4 regions of the Bradyrhizobium sp. HKCCYLRH3099 genome follow, and region 1 is predicted to be linked to each of the others. Evidence: predicted binding sites of a transcription regulator. Region 1 holds the regulator's gene; each other region holds the start of a gene.
The links. The regulator PhoB, encoded in region 1, activates phosphate uptake and scavenging genes when phosphate is short. The targets are predictions, from matches to a motif close to TGTCATNNANCTGTCAT.
Positions count from the first base shown of each region.

Region 1 (4,761 bases):
TCAGGCGCCACGATCAGCTTGTCGGCGACCGACGAGGCCGCGGGAGTGCCTCTGTTCATGCCAGCGAGGAAATGGACGTTGCCGGGGCTGACCTGCGCGACGCCGTTGAAGACACAATGCGCCGCCGTGAGCACCACGCGCGGCGCCACCAGCGTGCCGGTGCACGAACCTCCCGTGCTGTATTGCGCCACGGTCACGACACCGATCGAGGAGGCCGGCCAGGAGGTGGGATCGACGACGTCGCCGAAGTGGCGGTCGAGACCGAGCAACTGCTCCGCGCGCGGATTGGCAATCCCGGCATCGACCGATTCCGGCTTCGGCCGCCACGCGGCAATGGTGGCCTCGGCCTGGCGCCGCTGCGCTTCGCTGAGCTTCACTCTCTGAATCTCGCGGCCGGCCGACCTGACGCCGTTGCGGCCGGCCATCACGAGCCAGGCATAACCCTGGATGACGTCCCGGGTCATGACCTCGCCGTCGAGCATCATCAGGCCTAGCATGTATTGCGACTGGGCAAAGCCCTGCGCGGCGGCGCGATTGAACCAGCGGGCGGCTTCGCCGTGATCGCGGGCGGCGCCTTCACCGTTGAAATAGGCGATGCCGAGATAATGCTGGGCGACGGCGAGCCCTTGATCGGCGGCCTTGCGGTACCAGACCAGCGCCTCCGCCTGGTTGCGCGGGGCGCCCAGGCCGAAGGCCTGCATGAATCCGACATTGAACTGCGCGCGCGCGTCGCCCTTGGCGGCGAGCGGCTGGAGCCGGCGTAACGCCGCCGCCGGCTGTCCATTCGAAGCCGCAGCGACGGCGTCCTCGAGCTCGGCGGCCGCGGCATTGCCGGCAGCCACAAGCAACAAGGCTAACAAGATAGCGAACGTCCTGATCATTGTGTCTGCCGAGGTCCGACCATGATGATGGGAACTCGATCACACAGGATCAAGACGGCAACGGCGTGACCGCGCGATCAGGCCTGCTCGCCCGTCACGCCTGCTCCGACTTGGCGAAGCGGTCGTCCAGCGCATAGCCGGCGCCACGCACGGTGCGGATCGGATCCTGCTCGCGGCCGGGATTGAGCAGCTTGCGCAGGCGGCCGATGTGCACGTCCACCGTGCGCTCATCGATATAGATGTCGCGGCCCCAGACGCTGTCGAGCAACTGCTCGCGGCTGAACACGCGGCCGGGATGCTCGAGGAAGAATTCGAGCAGGCGGTATTCGGTCGGGCCGAGATCGATCGGCCGGCCCGAACGCGCGACGCGGCGCTTCTCGCGGTCGAGCTCGATGTCGCCATAGGACAAGACGGTCGCCAGCCGCTCCGGGCTCGCGCGCCGCAGCAGGCCCTTCACGCGCGCCAGCAGCTCCGGCACCGAGAACGGCTTGACGATGTAGTCGTCGGCGCCGGTCGCAAGCCCCCGCACACGCTCGCTCTCCTCGCCGCGCGCGGTGAGCATGATGATCGGCAGCTGCTTGGTCTCGGACCGCGCCCGCAGCCGCCGGCACAGCTCGATGCCGGACAGGCCCGGCAGCATCCAGTCGAGCACGACCAGATCGGGCACGCGCTCCTTGAGCCGCGTGTCGGCCTCGTCGCCGCGCGCGACGGTCTCGACCTCGTAGCCTTCGGCCTCGAGGTTGTAGCGCAGCAGCGTCGTCAGCGCCTCCTCGTCCTCAACCACCAGAATTCGCGCACCCATGTCGAAATCGTCTTTCTCAGTTACCGGGGATCGTGGTCGCGAAGCTGGTCATGTCGCCTTTCGGGCGCTTGTCCATGATCTGCTGGCCCTCGATCATATAGAACACCGTCTCGGCGATGTTGGTGGCGTGGTCGCCCATCCGCTCGATGTTCTTGGCGCAGAACATCAAATGGATGCAAAACGAGATGTTGCGCGGGTCTTCCATCATGTAGGTCAGGAGCTCGCGGAACAGCGAGGTGCAGATCGCATCGACCTCCTCGTCGCCCTTCCACACCGTCATCGCCGCCGGCAGGTCATGCGCCGCATAGGCGTCCAGCACCGTCTTGACCTGCGACTGCACCAGGTCGGTCATGTGCTCGAGGCCGCGGATCAGCTTCAGCGGATGGAAGTCGCTCTCCAGCGCGGCGACGCGCTTGCCGATGTTCTTGGCGAGGTCGCCGATGCGCTCCAGATCGGTGGCGACGCGCATCGCGCCGACGATCTCGCGCAAATCCACCGCCATCGGCTGGCGGCGGGCGATCGTCAGCACCGCGCGCTCCTCGATGATGCGCTGCAGCTTGTCGACCTCGGCGTCGGCGGCGACCACCTTCTGGCCGAGCGCCACGTCGCGCCGCACCAGCGCGTCGACGGAATCGACGATCAGCCGCTCGGCGAGGCCGCCCATCTCCGACACCAGCCGGGTCAGGTCCTGCAGATCGCTGTCGAACGCCTTGGCGGTATGTTCACTGGCCATGTTGATCTCCTGAAGAATGCTGTCGGCGTCAGCCGAACCGGCCGGTGATGTAGTCCTGGGTCCGCCGATCGCTCGGCGAGGTGAAGATCTTGCTGGTCTCGTCGAACTCGATCAGTTCGCCGAGATACATGAAGGCGGTCTTGTCGGAGACGCGCGCCGCCTGCTGCATGTTATGGGTGACGATCGCGATCGTATAGTTCTCCGCGAGCTCCTGGATCAGCTCCTCGACCTTGGCGGTCGAGATCGGGTCGAGCGCCGAGCATGGCTCGTCGAACAGGATCACCTCGGGCCGGACGGCGACCGTGCGCGCGATGCACAGGCGCTGCTGCTGGCCGCCGGACAGCGACAGGCCGGAGGCGTTGAGCTTGTCCTTGACCTCGTTCCACAGCGCGCCGCCGCGCAGCGCCTTCTCGACGCGGTCGTCCATCTCGGACTTCGAGATCTTCTCATAGAGCCGGATGCCGAAGGCGATGTTCTCGTAGATCGTCATCGGGAACGGCGTCGGCTTCTGGAACACCATGCCGACCCGCGCGCGCAGCAGATTGAGATCGAGCTTGGGATCGAGGATGTTGGTGTTGTCCAGCATCAGCTGGCCGGTGGCGCGCTGGCCCGGATAGAGATCGTACATCCGGTTGAAGATGCGCAGCAGGGTGGACTTGCCGCAGCCGGACGGGCCGATGAACGCCGTGACGCGGTTGGTGCCCAGCGTCAGGTTGATGTTCTTCAGCGCGTGATGATCGCCGTAATAGAAGTTCAGGTTGCGCGCGGTCACCTTGGCCGGCGCCTCGGGGAGCGGCTGGCCGTGAAGGGTGTGAGCGGGCTGACTGACGGAGACGGACAGTTCGGTCATTTCGTTTTCCTCTCGGCGCCGAGAATGCGTGCACCGACGTTCAAAGCGAGCACGGCCAGAGTGATGAGAAGGGCTCCGCTCCAGGCCAACTGCTTCCAATAGGCATACGGGCTCTGCACGAAGTTGTTGATGGTGACAGGCAGGTTCGCCATCGTCTTGGAGAGGTTGAGGCTCCAGAACTGGTTCGACAGCGCGGTGAACAGGAGCGGCGCGGTTTCGCCGGCGACGCGGGCGGTCGCCAGCAGCACGCCGGTGATGAGGCCGGAGCGCGCCGCGCGGTAGGCGATGCGGCGGATCACCAGCGAGCGCGGCAGGCCGAGCGCCGAGGCTGCCTCGCGCAGCGGGTTGGGCACCAGCAGCAGCATGTCCTCGGTGGTGCGCAGCACGACGGGGATCACGATGACGGCCAGCGCCAGCGCACCGGCGATGGCCGAGAAGCCGCCCATCGGCACCACGACGGCGCCATAGATGAACAGGCCGATGATGATCGACGGCGCCGACAGCAGGATGTCGTTGATGAAGCGGATCACCGAGGTCAGGCGGTCGTTGCGGCCGTATTCGGCGAGGTAGGTGCCAGCGAACAGGCCGAGCGGCGCGCCGATGCCGACGCCGATCACGGTCATCATGATCGAGCCGACGATGGCGTTGCGCAGGCCGCCTTCGCTGGCGCCCGGCGGCGGCGTGTCGGCGGTGAAGACCTGCAGGCTGAGGCCGGCGAGGCCGTTATAGAACAGCGTGAACAGGATCAGCGCCAGCCAGGTGACGCCGAACGCCGCGGCGGCGATGCACAGGCCGCGGACGACGAGGTCGCGGCGCCGGCGGCGCGCATAGATCGGGTTGATGGGATTGACCGGCGTATCGACGGTGGACATCTCGACGCTCGTCATGGGTTACTTTCCAGCCTTGGCTTCGAGCCGCGCCAGCATCAGCCGGGCGCTCGCCAGCACGAAGAAGGTGAGGACGAACAGGAGCAGGCCGAGCAGGATCAGGCTCGACTGGTGCAGACCGTCGCTCTCCTGGAATTCGGAGGCGATCGCGGCCGAGATCGTCGTGCCCGGCGCGAAGATCGAGGACGAGATCCGGAACGAGTTGCCGATGATGAAAGTCACCGCCATGGTCTCGCCGAGCGCACGGCCCAGCGCCAGCATGACGCCGCCGATGACGCCGACCCTTGTGTAGGGGATGACGACGCTGCGCACGACCTCCCAGGTGGTGCAACCGACGCCGTAGGCGGCTTCCTTGAGCACCGGCGGGACCGTCTTGAAGACGTCGACCGAGATCGAGGTGATGAAGGGCAGCACCATGATCGCCAGGATCAGCGAGGCGTTGAACAGGCTGAGATAGGACGGCGGACCTGCGAAGATGTCCTGCAGCACCGGGATGTTGGCGCAGAGGCCGATCATGAACGGCTGGAACGTGGTGGCCAGGAACGGGCCCAGCACGAAGAAGCCCCACATGCCGTAGATGATCGAGGGGATGCCGGCGAGCAGCTCGA
Region 1 covers NZ_JBNPTW010000017.1:4,887-9,647, reverse strand. The annotation lists gene ACQR1Y_RS26355 (trypsin-like serine protease) at 1-881, opposite strand, end outside; gene phoB (phosphate regulon transcriptional regulator PhoB) at 976-1,683, opposite strand; gene phoU (phosphate signaling complex protein PhoU) at 1,700-2,416, opposite strand; gene pstB (phosphate ABC transporter ATP-binding protein PstB) at 2,445-3,266, opposite strand; gene pstA (phosphate ABC transporter permease PstA) at 3,263-4,153, opposite strand; gene pstC (phosphate ABC transporter permease subunit PstC) at 4,157-4,761, opposite strand, start outside.

Region 2 (4,761 bases), on a different contig from region 1:
CCTTCTTGACGGAGGCGGCGATGACCGGGGTGATGTCGTAGGAGACCTCGTATTTGACGCCCGGCGGGAAGAACGCGGCGAGCTCGGCCATGCGAGTCTTCACCGCCGTCGCCGTGGCGAGCGCGTTGCCGGTCGGTGCCAATTGTACCGCGACCGCAGCGGCCGGCTTGCCGTCGAGCCAGGACGAGAAGGCGTAGGTCAGGCCGCCCACCTCGATCTTGGCGACGTCTGACAGCTTGACGGCGGAGCCATTGAGATTGGCACGCAGCACGATGTTGCCGAACTCTTCCGGCGATTCGAGCTGCCCCTTCACCAGCACGGTGTTCTGCGTGCGCTGGGCCCTGGGCGACGGCGGCACGCCGAGAATGCCGGAGGCGACCTGCGCGTTCTGCGCCGCGATCGCGGCATCGACGTCCTGCGCGGTGAGGCCCAGACCGAGCAGCTTGTCGGGATCGAGCCAGATGCGCATCGCGCGCTCGGTGGCGAACAGACGGGCGCGGCCGACGCCCGGCAGGCGCCGCAGCTCCGGCAGCACGTAGCGGGTGGCCACGTCGCCGAGACCGATTTCGTCGAGGCTGCCATCGGTGGAGGTCAGCGTGACGAACTGCAGGATGGCGCTCGAGGCCTCAAGAATGACGATGCCCTGCTTGCGCACGGCCTCAGGCAAACGCGGCTCGATGCGCTTGATACGGTTCTGCACGTCGACCGCGGCGAGCTCGATATCGGTGCCCGGCTTGAACTGGGCGATGATCTCGACTTCGCCCGTGGTGTCGCTGGTCGATTCATAGTTCAGGATGCCGGCGGCGCCGTTGAGCTCCTCCTCGATCAAGCGCGTGACGCTGTAATACAGGTTCTCGGTCGACGCGCCCGGATAAGCGGTCGAGATCGAGATCGAAGGCGGCGCGATGATCGGATATTGCGCGACCGGCAGGAACGGAATCGACAGGATGCCGCCGAGACAGATGAAGATCGCCACGACCCAGGCAAAGATCGGACGTGCGATGAAAAAGGGTGACATGACAGATGCTCTCCGGGCCGCGGGCCACGTTTACTTCGCAGCGGACGGCTTGTCGGCGACCGACATCTTCCACGGCACCGGCGTGACCGCACTGCCGGCCCCGAACTTCTGGAAGCCGTCGACGACGATTTTCCAGCCGGGCTTGAGACCATCCTCGATCAGCATGCCGCCGTTGAGCGAACGCCCGAGCCGCACCGGCTGCAGGTTCGCCCGCCCCTCATTGTTGACGACGTAGACGGCGCTGTTGCCGGCCGTCGTCCGCTGCACGGCCTGCGACGGCACGACAATGCCCGCAGTGTCGATCGCCTCCTCGATCTGAACGCGGACATACATGCCCGGCAGCAGCTCGCCCTCCGGGTTCGGAAACTCGCCGCGCAAGGTGACCTTGGCCGTCGACGGATCGACGCTGACATCGGAGAACAGCAGCCGTCCCGCATGCTTATAGGTCGAGCCGTCGTCGAACACGAGACGGACCCGCGCCGCCTCCGGCGACACGCTCTTGAGCCGGCCTTCGGCGAGATCACGCCGCAACTGATTCAGCTCGTCCACGGACTGCGTGAAGTCGGCATAAACAGGATCGAGCTGCTGGATGGTCGCCAGATGCGTCGTCTCGTTCGGATTGACCAATGCGCCTTCGGTCACCAGCGCACGTCCGATGCGGCCGGAGATCGGCGCCCGCACCGTGGCCCAGTCGAGATTGAGCTGGGCCTGCGCCACCGAGGCCTTCTGCGCGGCGACCTCGGCCTGGGCCTGACGCTCCGCCGCGACGGCCAGCTCATACTGCGCCTGCGTGGTCGCCTCGCCCTTCAAAAGATTCTTCAGTCGATCTTCCTGCCGGTCCGCCTGATAGAGCACGGCCTCGGCCTTGGCGAGCGCGGCGCGCGCCTTCTCGAGCTCGACCTCGAACGGAGCCGGATCGATCCGGTAGAGCACGGCGCCCGCCTCGACCATCGCGCCCTGCTGAAAGCTGCGCTCGACGACGATGCCGCTGACGCGTGGACGCACCTCCGCAATCCGCATCGACGTGATCCGTCCCGGCAGGTCCTTGGTCAAGGTCACCGGCGCCGAGATGACATTGACGACGCCAACCTCCGGAGGATTACCGGTTCCCGGCGCCGAGGCGGCATTGCGGTCACTGCACGCCGCAAGCGTCAGGAGCGATGCGCCACAGACCATCGCACCGGCAGAACGGATCAACTGCTCTTTCAACATGAAGCCCATCTGATTACTTCGCGGCGCGCATCATTCCCGGGTCGATTCAGGGCCGGTCCGATCATCGAAGAATGACCGGTCGCCCTGCCCCAGGTCGTCGCTCACAAACTTGGCGCGCCGTATACCACGGTCGCGAGCTGACGAACTTTCGTGCGGCGGTTACATAGGTGACCTGTTAGCTCCCGGCCAGCTTCTTTCCTGAACAAAACGCCGCCTGCGACAACGACGCCGAGGACATCGACGGCGGCTGCGCACTTTGTCGCGGTCCTCCCATTCGACGCGGGCCACGAGATAGCGCATGAGCCCGCCACGATAAGACGACCGCATATCCGTTACGGATCAGTGACGCTGCAGACTGCGCGACATTTTTTCGCGGAGTTCGCTGCTCATCAGTCCCGCTCCGACGCGGTCGAGAGGCGCCTTGCCTCCGATTGGCCTCTCCCGGCGCGCATATTCTCAAGCTTTCGTCGAGCTGCTAACGGATCGTTCACGATGCCGTCATCTGGTGTCATCACACCGACTCCGTTGATGTCACTGCATGACATCGTCCGCTGGATGTGCATTGGCCTGGACGCGTCAAACAGCGGATATGACGAAGCGATCCCGCGGCGACTTGCGCCCGAGCTTTGCATTCGGCCAACCTCTTCTCTGGACGAAGAGGCGCAGGGAAGACCGGGTATCGACTGACACCCGCGGTCCGCGTGCAGCAAATAAGCACGCGGCAGAACCACAGGTTCAGCCCAATATCCGGCCTTCCCTGCGCGACGGTTTTGCGGGTTATAGGTGCTCTCCCCGGGGACCGGCTGTCTTGCCCCCGTCACCAGCGGATCATCACCACCGGCTTGGTCTCAGCGTCGGGAGACCAGGACCACACCACTTCGCCGTCGCCTCACTCCGTTCGTCGGCCCGACTGTGACATCAGGCTGCAGAGCGACGCGCCCATCGCATCTCCGGCTCGACGTTCGTGACGATCGCGAAACGTCCCTCTTCAGCGAGCCGGGATGCGCGAGACTGTGAGGGTGATTTGCCCGACGAGGCAAGGGATGCATGCGCGACAAACTGGCACGACGGGCGGTTTGGACATGCGCGCCATGCGGAGATTGCCCGTCGTGCAGGTGACATATCAACGGCGTCAAGACCGTTGCGATCTGCTGTCATGACTCCGTGACAGACAAGGCCCAGGAGGAGACGGCCTTGCGAAGCCTGATGCAAGGCGCGGCTCCGGCGGCTAGACTGCCGCCATGCCCAGATTCCCGATCAGCTCCGGCCTCGACCGGCGAACATTGCTCCGCATGGCATTGCAGGCCGGCCTGCTGCCGCTCGGCGCGCCGCTCACGCACATCGCGCGGGCGCAGACGCCGGCGCTGAAATCCAACCCGTTCACGCTCGGCGTCGCCTCCGGTGACCCCGCTCCCGACGGCTTCGTGATCTGGACCCGGCTCGCGCCCGAGCCGCTGCAGCCGCGCGGCGGGATGATCGCGCTGCCCCGCGAGGTGAGCTGGGAGGTCGCCAGCGATGCGGGGATGAAGGACATCGTGCAGTCTGGACTTGCGATCGCCCGCATGGAGCTCGGGCACTCCGTGCATGTCGAGGTCGCGGGCCTCGCTCCCGGGCGCGACTACTACTATCGGTTCCGCCTGCCCGAGGCGGAGAGCCCGGTCGGGCGTGCGCGGACCTTTCCCGCGGCCGGCGCCGACGTCGCGCAGATGCGCTTCGCTTCGGCAGGCTGCCAGGAATGGGATCGCGGCTACTACACGGCGTGGCGCGCGATCGCGCAGGACCAGCTCGACTTCGTCTTCCACTACGGCGACTACATCTACGAACATCCCTATGCCGCCGACCACAAGGGCGTGGCGCTGCCGCGCCCGATGCCGAAGAACTTCGCTACCTGCTACACGCTGCCTGAGTACCGGCAGCGCTATGCGCTCTACAAGACCGATCCCGACCTGCAGGCCGCGCACGCCTCGTGCCCGTTCCTGCCGAGCTTCGACGACCATGAGGTGATGAACAACTGGGCCGGCGACCGCGACAGCCGCGATACGCCGCCGGAGGTATTCCTGTTCCGGCGCGCGGCCGCGTTCCAGGCCTGGTATGAGCACATGCCGGTGCGGCGGGCGCAGCTGCCGCGCGGGCCGGACGTTCTCGCCTATCGACGCCTCGCCTTCGGCCGGCTCGCCGACATCGCCGTGCTCGACACGCGGCAATACCGCTCGAAGCAGCCCTGCGGCGACGGCATCAAGGACTGTGCGGAGGCCAGCGAGCCCGATCGCACCATGATGGGCGCGCAGCAGGAGCGCTGGCTGGCCGACGGCCTGCGCGGCAGCCGCGCGACCTGGCAGGTGCTGGCGCAGCAGGTGATGTTCGCCCCGTTCGATTGGCGCTCGTTCCCATGGCTGCCGTCGTCGGACGCGCCGCTGCGCAGCCTCGACAAATGGGACGGCGCCAGCGCCGCGCGCGACCGCGTCATGCAGATGCTGCGCGAGGCCGGCATCACCAACACGGTGGTGCTGACCGGCGACCTGCACAAGGGC
Region 2 covers NZ_JBNPTW010000001.1:361,091-365,851, forward strand. The annotation lists gene ACQR1Y_RS01710 (multidrug efflux RND transporter permease subunit) at 1-1,018, opposite strand, end outside; gene ACQR1Y_RS01715 (efflux RND transporter periplasmic adaptor subunit) at 1,049-2,230, opposite strand; gene ACQR1Y_RS01720 (alkaline phosphatase D family protein) at 3,472-4,761, shown strand, end outside.
Region 2: the regulator PhoB is predicted to act here: its motif matches at 3,383-3,399, upstream of ACQR1Y_RS01720 (alkaline phosphatase D family protein).

Region 3 (4,761 bases), on a different contig from region 1:
CAAGGCAGGGACGTCGGCGTGCCATAGGTGAAATCATCGAGCCCTGCCACGTAGCAGCCGATACGGCCGACCGCGATGCCGACCGCCAGCGGCAGCGCGAAGCGCGCACCGGTGCGCAGGGCAATGCCGTGCCGCCATTTGTAGAGCTCGACCGCCACGATGCCGCCGGCGAGCGCGCCTTCGACCGAGCGCGCCAGCCCGGTCATGCCGGACAGCCACAGGTTCAAGGTCCCGAACAGATAGGCGCCCAGCCCGGCGCCGAACACGAGCGCGGCGACATAGGGCCATTCGGTCGACTGCTTGGGAAAGCTGACGCGCGCCCCTCGCGCGAGCCACCAGCCGGCAGTGGCCGCGCTGAGCCAGGCGGCGACGTCGAAGATCGCATGAAGAACGGCGCCGTCCATGACTCCCATCGTCCGGTTTCATCCGGACTATGGCAAGGTCCCGGCGCCGAAGGCAATGACGTGTTCGTCTCAGCCTCGGTTGATATCAGCCGGTGGCCGCCTGCTCGGTCGGATAGACGCCGCGCAGGACCTCCTCGAAATGGGTCTTCACCGCCTCGTTGCACAGGCAGGAGCGCTGCTTCAAGGCATCGAAATCCCGCACCATGAAGGCGCCGCGCCTGGTTTCGAGAATGCCCTCGGCGCGGAAGGTCTGGACGACACGGCTGACATAGGAGCGGCCGACGCCGAGCAAGGTCGCGAGTTGCTCATGCGTCAGCGGCACGATCGGCTCGCCATCGGTGCGGTCCATCGCCGCCACGATCCATTTCGCCGTGCGCTGCTCGATCGAGTGAATGGCGTTGCAGGCGGTCGACTGGAACATCTGCGCCAGCATGCAATCGGCATAGCGCGCGAATACGTTGCGCAGCGTCTTCGATTGCAGCTTGGCCGCGGCGAGGCGTGACAGGGGCAAGCGGACGAACGGGCCGCCGAACTTGACGACGATCCGCGTATAGGCCGGCAGGAAACCCTCGCTGACGATGCCGCCGACCGCGCCCTCGCGGCCGACCAGAATGGTCTCGACGTCGCGACCGTCCTCGTTGGGAACCAGGTAGGATGTCAGCGCCGGGCCGCAGGGAAAATGCACGATCTGCACGTCGTCGCCGGGGCGATACAGCAGTTCGCTCGGCATCGCCTGGTCCTCGACCAGGTAGGGCGCGATCAGAGCATAATCCGGTGGACTCAACCGGCGCAGCAGATTGTTATAGGGTCGCTCACGCGCAAGTGTCGTCACAGTCTGGGTCGGCATCGAAATCCCCCGCGTTACGCATGTGCGTGATCTGTGCTTCTTGTGTTCACAAGTGCACAGACACAGGAACTCCGATATGATGGCTTCGGTTCCAGGACCCGCCAGCGTGCTTGCGATGAGGCGCCGGCTGCGGGAGCCAGTTTCACCTTGGAACCCGCAGATCACATGACCCGCTCGCAACCCAGCGTGCCCGAGCTCTATCAGCATGTGCTGGTCGTCGAGGACGACCCGATCATTGCGCTCGGCTTGGAAGACACCATCACTGATCTCGGTGTGGCCGAGGTCAGAATCGCGGCGAACGTCGCCACGGCGCTCGCCATGATCGAGGAGCGGGCGCCGGAGTTCGCGCTGCTCGATGTCGGCCTGGTGCGCGAAAAGAGCTTTGCGATCGCCGAGCGTCTCAGCACGCTCGGCATCCCCTTCGCATTTTCGACCGGCTACGGCGCCGACGGCGTGCCCACAGCGTTTTCCGACCGGCCGCGCTTGCCGAAGCCCTGCCCGACCGATGCCCTGGAGGTCGTGCTGCGGCGACGCGACTAGTCGTCGCCGCAGCGAAACGCCGTCAGCCCAGCTTCGGATCGAGCGTGGTCGACCACAGCGCAACGTCGGCACGGTCGCGCAGGGTCACGGTCATCTGGCCGCTCGCCCCGTCGATCTTGACGTGACCGAAGAACTGCATGCCGGCCGACGGCGGCAGGTTCTGCTTGTCGAGACCGGGCGCCTTGATGAAGCGCACCTCGGGGCCGAAGGTGTTGTCGAGGTCGTTCGGACCGAACGTGCCGGCATGCAGCGGACCCGAGACGAACTCCCAGAACGGCTCGAAGTCCTGGAATTGCGCCTTGTTGGGATCGTAGTAGTGCGCGGCGGCGTAGTGCACGTCGGCCGTCAGCCATACGGTATTCTGGATCGGCGCCGTCTTGATGAAGCGCAGGATCTCGGCGATCTCCAGCTCGCGGCCGCGCGCCGGACCGTCGCCCTGCGCGATCGCCTCGGAGCCCTTTTTGTTGGCCGCGTCATCATAGACGATCAGGCTGAGCGGCATGTCGGAGGCGATCACCTTCCAGGTCGCGCGCGAATTCAGCAGCGCCCGCTTCAGCCAGCGCATCTGCTCCGGCCCGATGAAGTAGGACGACGGGCCATAGCTGTCCTCGAGGTTCGGACCGTTGGCACCGCGATAGCTGCGCTCGTCAAGCACGAACACATCGAGATGCGGGCCGTAATTGATCGTGCGATAAACCCGGCCCGGCTCAACGATGCTCTCGCGCATCGGATACATTTCGTGGAAGGCCCGCGCGGCGCGCGCCGCGAGCAGCTGGATGTTGCGCTCCTTGTAGGCCGCCGGCAGGTCCTTGGAGGCCGACCAGTTGTTGGTCACCTCGTGATCGTCCCATTGCACGAAGATGGGCACCTCGGCATTGAAGGCCCGCACGTTCTCGTCGAGGAAATTGTACTTGTGAGCGGCGCGGAATTCGTCGAGCGTCTCGGCGACCTTGGCCTTCTCCTCCACGGTGAGGTTCTTCCAGACCTTGTTGTCCGGCAGCTTGACTTCGGACTTGATCGGACCATCGGCATAGATGGTGTCGCCGGAATGCAGGAAGAAATCCGGACGATGCTTCTTCATCGTCGCGAAGGTGAACATGCCGCCATCGTCGGGATTGATGCCCCAGCCCTGGCCGGCGACGTCGCCGCCCCAGACGAACGACACGTCGCGTTTGTTGCCTGGCGCGGTGCGGAAGCGGCCGACCATTGGCTCGCTCTCGACGGCGGTGTGGGAGAGGTCGCGGAATTTGACGCGGTAGAAGATGTCCTGGCCGCTCGGCAGATTGTCGATCAGCATCTTGGCGGTGAAGTCGCTCTCCGGCAGCACCGCGATCGGCGGCAGCGCGCGGGCGTCCTTGAACGATTCGGTGGTCGCGACCTCGACCAGCATCTGCGACGGCCGGTCGGCACGCGCCCACACCACGCCGCCGTCCATGCTGACATCGCCGGACTGCACGCCATGGGTGATCTGCGGCCGGTCGGCCGCGCGGCTGAGATAGGGGGTCGCAAGCGTCGTGACGCCGGCGGCAGCGGCCGTCGAGAGGAAGCGGCGGCGCGACAGACGAAGCGACGGCGGGCGGACAAGATGAGCGGTCATGGGAATCTCCTGATCGGCTCGCGCGCGAAAAAGGACGCGCAGCGCCATGGCCGGCAGACCTAGGAAAGATTGATGACGCTGCAATTACACGGCTGGTCGAGACGCACGCGGCAGGCGCGGCGCCGGCTCACGTCCCGGCGGCGCGGAGCTGAGCGCTGGTCCGCTGCAGGTTGGCCGGCATGCTCATCAGGATCAGCTTGCGGTCGGCCACCGCGTTGTGGAACTGCTCGAGCGCGATGTTGAACGCGGTCAGCGCGGCGTGCTCGATCGCGCCGTCCTCGAAGCAGGTCAGCGTGTTGCGCAGGATCTCGTCGGCCTCGGCCTGGAGCTGGTCGAGCTCCTCGGTCGAATCGCTCTTGCGCGCGATCGTGATCATCTCCAGCAGCCGGTCGCGCAGCGAGGTGTTGATGGTGCGCTCGTCGCGCTTGAGATAGCCCGCGAACCAGGCGCCGGCCGAGCCCATCGCAGACAGCGCCATCAAGCTCCACCAGATGTAGTCGCTGTAGCGGTCGAGGAAGGTCTTCTCCTCGCCGTCGACGAATGCGGCGGCACCGGGATGAGCGGGAATCGCGGCGTCCTTGTCGGTGTCGGGCGTTTCGATCTTGGCGGTGAGCGGGAATTCCGACAGCAGCTGCTGGCGGGCCGAGAACAACTGATGCGTAAAGGCCGAGACGGTGGAATCGGCGAGACCCTTGCGGGCAACAACGTGGTGGTTGAAGCTGATCGTCTTGACTTCGTCTTCCGGACGGTCAGGCGAGCCGCCGAACGCGCCCGAGGGAATCTCGGCGGCCTCGTACTCCGGATGGTTCTGCGCGATGGCCTCGGCCGAATCGATCGCCAGGAAGGTCGGCGTGCCGCCGTCCTTGGTGGCGGCCGCGATCGCATCGGCGGTGATCTTGCTGTTGATCGGCCCGGCGGCGAGATAGACGTCCGCCTTCTGGTTACGGACGGCTTCGGCGGCCTCGGTGATCGGGAATTGCACGATCTCGACCTTGCCGGCATCGACGCCATACTGGTGCAGGATCACCTTCAGCAAGTTGGCGTTGGCCGGGGTGCGGCCGATGATGCCGACCTTGTGGCCGGCGAGCTGGGAAATCTTGGTGATCTTGGCGCCGCTCTTGCGGCCCTTGCCCTTGCCGGCCGGCGGCACCCAGAGCACGGCCACGTTCTTGCGCAGGGTGGCGACGGCCTGCGCGTTCTTCGGCACCTCGAGATCGCCGCGCACGATCGCGAGGTCGACCTTGCCGGCAGCCAGCGCCTGCGCACTCTCGCCGGCGCCTTCCGTCGGTACCGGGCGGAGCCGGACATAGGCGTGGTTCTGCGAGAACGCCTGGGTGAGGGCCTGGACGACCTTGAGGTCGTCACTGTTCGGC
Region 3 covers NZ_JBNPTW010000009.1:157,260-162,020, reverse strand. The annotation lists gene ACQR1Y_RS19125 (prolipoprotein diacylglyceryl transferase) at 1-404, opposite strand, end outside; gene ACQR1Y_RS19120 (Crp/Fnr family transcriptional regulator) at 490-1,251, opposite strand; gene ACQR1Y_RS19115 (response regulator) at 1,417-1,791, shown strand; gene ACQR1Y_RS19110 (alkaline phosphatase D family protein) at 1,814-3,388, opposite strand; gene ACQR1Y_RS19105 (TAXI family TRAP transporter solute-binding subunit) at 3,516-4,761, opposite strand, start outside.
Region 3: the regulator PhoB is predicted to act here: its motif matches at 3,461-3,477, upstream of ACQR1Y_RS19110 (alkaline phosphatase D family protein).

Region 4 (4,761 bases), on a different contig from region 1:
GCAGCCCGGTCTCGATCGCGATCTTGACCTTGGTGCCGACGCCGTCGGTCGCGGCCACCAGGATCGGATCCTTGAAGCCGGCGGCCTTCAAATCGAACAGGCCGCCGAAGCCGCCGATCTCGGCATCCGCGCCGGCGCGGGCGGTGGCGCGCACCATGGGCTTGATCAGATCGACCAGACGGTTTCCGGCATCGATATCGACGCCCGAATCTGCATAAGTGAGCCCGTTCTTGCGCTCGGTCATGGTAAAAACCCCTAATCTGACCGCTGGTTACGTCGGAATCCGGCTGCGCGCAATGGCTCGCAGGGGGCTCGTCCCCACCCTATCTAGGAACCGACCGGTTCGCTTCGCACGGAAGTGGGTTAAGTTTTGATCGAGTTGTCGTCGGGACCAGCTGCGTGACCATTCCCCACTCTATCCCCAATCTGATTACGCTGGGCCGAATCCTGCTGGTGCCGATCGTGGTCTGGGCCATCGCGGCCGGAGAGATGGAGGTCGCGTTTCTGGTGTTCGTGGTGGCCGGCGTGAGCGATGCCGTCGACGGCTTCCTGGCGCGGCGATTCAATCTCCGCTCCGAGCTCGGCGCCCTGCTCGACCCGCTGGCGGACAAGGCCCTGCTGGTCTCGATCTTCGTCACGCTCGGCATCTGGGGCGCCATCCCGCGCTGGATCGTCATCCTGGTGGTTTCGCGCGACATCATGATCGTGGCCGCGGTGATCGTCTCCTGGCTGTTCGACCGGCCGGTCGCGATGAAGCCGTTGATGGTCTCCAAGCTGAACACGGCAGCCCAGGTCGGATTTGCCGCGCTCGTGCTCGCCTCACTCAGCTTCGGCTTCGAGCCCAAGCCTTACGACGCGGTGCTGATGGTGCTGGTCACGGTCTTTACGCTCGTGTCGGTCGGGCTGTATCTGGTCGACTGGGTGCGCCACATGAGCACCATTGAAGTCCGCTGATCCTCTCAAGAGCTGTCGCGGACCTCGGGCACGCCACGTTACGGAGCACGTCGATCTTGGCCAGCCACATTCCCCCTCGCCAGCTGGCCCTTGCCCTGCCGCACGCGGAGAGCCTGACACGGGACAACTTCTTCGAAGGTCCCGGCAACGCGTCCGGGCTCGCTCTGGTCGACGCATGGCCGGAATGGCCGGCCCGGACGATGTTCCTGGTCGGCCCCGACGGCTCCGGCAAGAGCCATCTCGCCGCGATCTGGGCCGAGCAGGCCGGCGCCCGCTCGCTGTCGGCGCATGCGCTGGAGGCCGGCGCCGTCCCCGGGGCGCTCGCCACCGGCGCGCTGGTGCTGGAGGACCTCACGGCCGCCGATCTCGATGAACGGGCGCTGTTTCATCTGCTGAACCTGGCGCGCCAGGACGAAGCCTTCGTGCTGATCACCGCCCGCGAGGCACCGGCGAGCCTGCCGATTGCGCTGGCCGACCTGAGGTCGCGGCTGCGCGCCGTCCCGGTGGTCACCCTGCTGCCGCCCGACGACCAGCTGTTTCGAGCCCTGATCGTCAAGCTCGCGGCGGACCGGCAGCTTTCGATCGACGAGACGGTCGTGAGCTACCTGGCGAGCCGCATCGAGCGATCCTATGCGGCGGCGCGCGAGACCATCGCAATGCTCGACAACGAGTCGCTGCGGCTCGGACGGCCCGTCACCCGTGCCCTGGCGGCCGAGCTGCTCCGCAGCGTGTGACCGCCGGCCATCTTGACGGCAGCCTTCGCCGGAACCTCAATGGTGCCGGCGACGTCATCCCTCTGTCATACGGCCTGCGCTACTGGTTGGCACTCGCGCCCTGATTTGGCGCCGTGACCGAATATGGATCGAGTTCTGATGGATATTGAGCAAGTGACTGAGATTGCAGCACAAGAGCCGGTTACGGCTGCCGGGCTCGAGATCGCCTCGAGCCCCGAGCGCTTCATCAACCGGGAACTGTCCTGGCTGCATTTCAATCGTCGCGTGCTCGAGGAATCGGTCAATCCGCGCCACCCGGCGCTGGAGCGGGTGCGGTTCCTGTCGATTTCAGCCAACAACCTTGATGAATTCTTCATGGTCCGCGTCGCCGGCATCCGCGCCCAGGTGCGCGAGGGCATCGCCGAGCGCAGTCCAGACGGGCTGACGCCGATCGAGCAGCTGAAGCTGATCAACGAGACCGTGTCGCAGCTCGCGATCGACCAGCAGGCGATCTGGCGCGACCTGCGAAAATTCCTCGCCGAGCTCGGCATCGTGCTGGTGGACGGCCAGGATGTCACCAAGAGCGAGCGGGCCTGGATCGAGGACCACTTCCTCGCCAACATCTTCCCGCTGCTGACGCCGCTCGCGATCGACCCGGCGCATCCGTTCCCGTTCATCCCGAGCCTCGGCTTCACCGTGGCGCTGCAGCTCACGCGCACCGCCGACGGCCGGCCGATGAACGCGCTGATCCGCATGCCCGGCAAGATCGACCGCTTCATCCGCTTCCCCGGCGCCAAGGACGGCGTGATCCGCCTGATTACCCTGGAACAGGCGACCAGCCTGTTCATCGGCCGCCTGTTTCCCGGCTACACGGTCAAGGGCCAGGGCGCCTTCCGCATCATCCGCGACAGCGAGATCGAGATCGAGGAAGAGGCCGAGGATCTGGTGCGGCTGTTCGAGACCGCGCTGAAGCGCCGCCGCCGCGGCTCGGTGATCCGGCTCGAGATCGAGGCCAACATGCCGGAGGAGCTGCGCCACTTCGTGCAGGATGCGCTGGCGACCACCGACGACGAGGTGTTCGTGGTCGACGGCGTGCTGGCGATGAACGAGCTGTCGCAGCTGACGCGCGTCGACCGGCCCGACCTGGAATTCGCGCCCTATGTGCCGCGCCATCCCGAGCGGGTGCGCGACCATGGCGGCGACATTTTTGCTGCGATCCGGCAGAAGGACCTGATCGTCCACCACCCCTACGAGTCGTTCGACGTCGTCGTACAATTCCTGCAGCAGGCGGCGCGCGATCCCGATGTCGTCGCCATCAAGCAGACGCTGTACCGCACGTCGAACAATTCGCCGATCGTGCGCACGCTGGTGGAAGCGGCGGAGGCCGGCAAATCGGTCACCGCGCTGGTCGAGCTCAAGGCACGCTTCGACGAGGAAGCCAACATCCGCTGGGCGCGCGACCTCGAACGCGCCGGCGTGCAGGTCGTCTATGGTTTCCTGCAGCTGAAGACCCATGCGAAACTGTCGATGGTCGTGCGCCGCGAGGGCGGCAGCCTGACCACCTATGTGCACACCGGCACCGGCAACTATCATCCGGTGACGGCGCGCATCTACACCGACCTGTCCTACTTCACCTCTGACCCGGTGATCGGCCGCGACGTGACGCGGGTGTTCAACTACATCACCGGCTACGCCGAGCCGATCGACATCGAGAAGATGGCGGTGTCGCCGCTCACGCTTCGCAAGCGCATGATCGAGCACATCCATGGCGAGACCAGCTTTGCCCGCCAGGGCAAGCCGGCCGTGATCTGGATGAAGATGAACTCGCTGGTCGATCCCGATATCATCGACGCGCTGTACGAGGCCTCGCAGGCCGGCGTCTCGATCGACCTGATCGTGCGCGGCATCTGCTGCCTCAGGCCCGGTATTCCCGGCCTGTCCGACAATATCCGCGTCAAATCGGTGATCGGACGCTTCCTCGAACATGGCCGCATCTACTGCTTCGGCATGGGCCAGGGCCTGCCGAGCGCCAAGGCCGCGGTCTATATCTCCTCGGCCGACATGATGCCGCGCAATCTCGACCGCCGCGTCGAGGTGCTGTGCCCGCTGCAGAACCCGACCGTGCACCAGCAGGTGCTGGAGCAGATCATGGTCGCCAACCTCAAGGACACCGAGCAGAGCTGGCAATTGTTGCCGGATGGGTCGTCAACGCGTATGAAGGCCGCGAAGGGCGAGGAGCCGTTCAACCTGCACAATTACTTCATGACGAATCCGAGTCTGTCCGGCCGTGGAAAGTCGCTCAAGGAATCATCACCGCGCCGGCTCACGCGCCGGAACGAACGCAACTCGTCCTAGCGACCTGCTTCTCAGGGGAATGACGCGGTGAAACGGCCCGCGACCAGGGCCGGAAATGTCGGTGTCATCGACATCGGCTCGAACTCCGTCCGTCTCGTCGTCTACCAGGCGATGGAGCGCAGTCTCGTCACCGTGTTCAACGAGAAGGCGCTGTGCGGGCTCGGCCGCGAGGTGCAGACCACCGGCCTGCTCGCTGCCGACGCCGTGGACAAGGCGCTGACGGCGCTGAAGCGGTTCCGTGCGCTGTGCAAGGTGCAGAAGGTTGGCGAAGTCCATGCGATCGCCACGGCCGCCTGCCGCGATGCCTCGAATGGCCCCGACTTCATCGCCAAGGCCGAGAAGATCTGCGGCGTGCCGATCCAGATCCTCACCGGTCCCGAGGAGGCGCGCTACTCGGCGCTCGGCGTCATCTCCGGCATTCATAAGCCCGACGGCATCGTCGGCGATCTCGGCGGCGGCTCGCTGGAGCTGATCGACGTGCGCGGCCATCAGGTGCGGAGCGGCGTCACCTTGCCGCTCGGCAGCCTGGCGCTGCAGGACCTCGCGGAGAAATCGCTGAAGAAGGCGCAGCGGATCGCCAGCGAGGCGCTGACCGACCTGCCGCAGCTTCTGGCCGGCGAGGGCCGCACCTTCTACGCGGTCGGCGGCACCTGGCGCGCGCTGGCGCGCATCCACATCATCCAGAGCGGCTATCCGCTCGGCGTCATGCACGGCTATGCGATCCCCGCCGCGGACGCGC
Region 4 covers NZ_JBNPTW010000006.1:274,474-279,234, reverse strand. The annotation lists gene purM (phosphoribosylformylglycinamidine cyclo-ligase) at 1-244, opposite strand, end outside; gene ACQR1Y_RS15515 (CDP-alcohol phosphatidyltransferase family protein) at 400-954, shown strand; gene ACQR1Y_RS15510 (chromosomal replication initiator DnaA) at 1,011-1,688, shown strand; gene ACQR1Y_RS15505 (RNA degradosome polyphosphate kinase) at 1,827-4,022, shown strand; gene ppx (exopolyphosphatase) at 4,050-4,761, shown strand, end outside.
Region 4: the regulator PhoB is predicted to act here: its motif matches at 1,741-1,757, upstream of ACQR1Y_RS15505 (RNA degradosome polyphosphate kinase).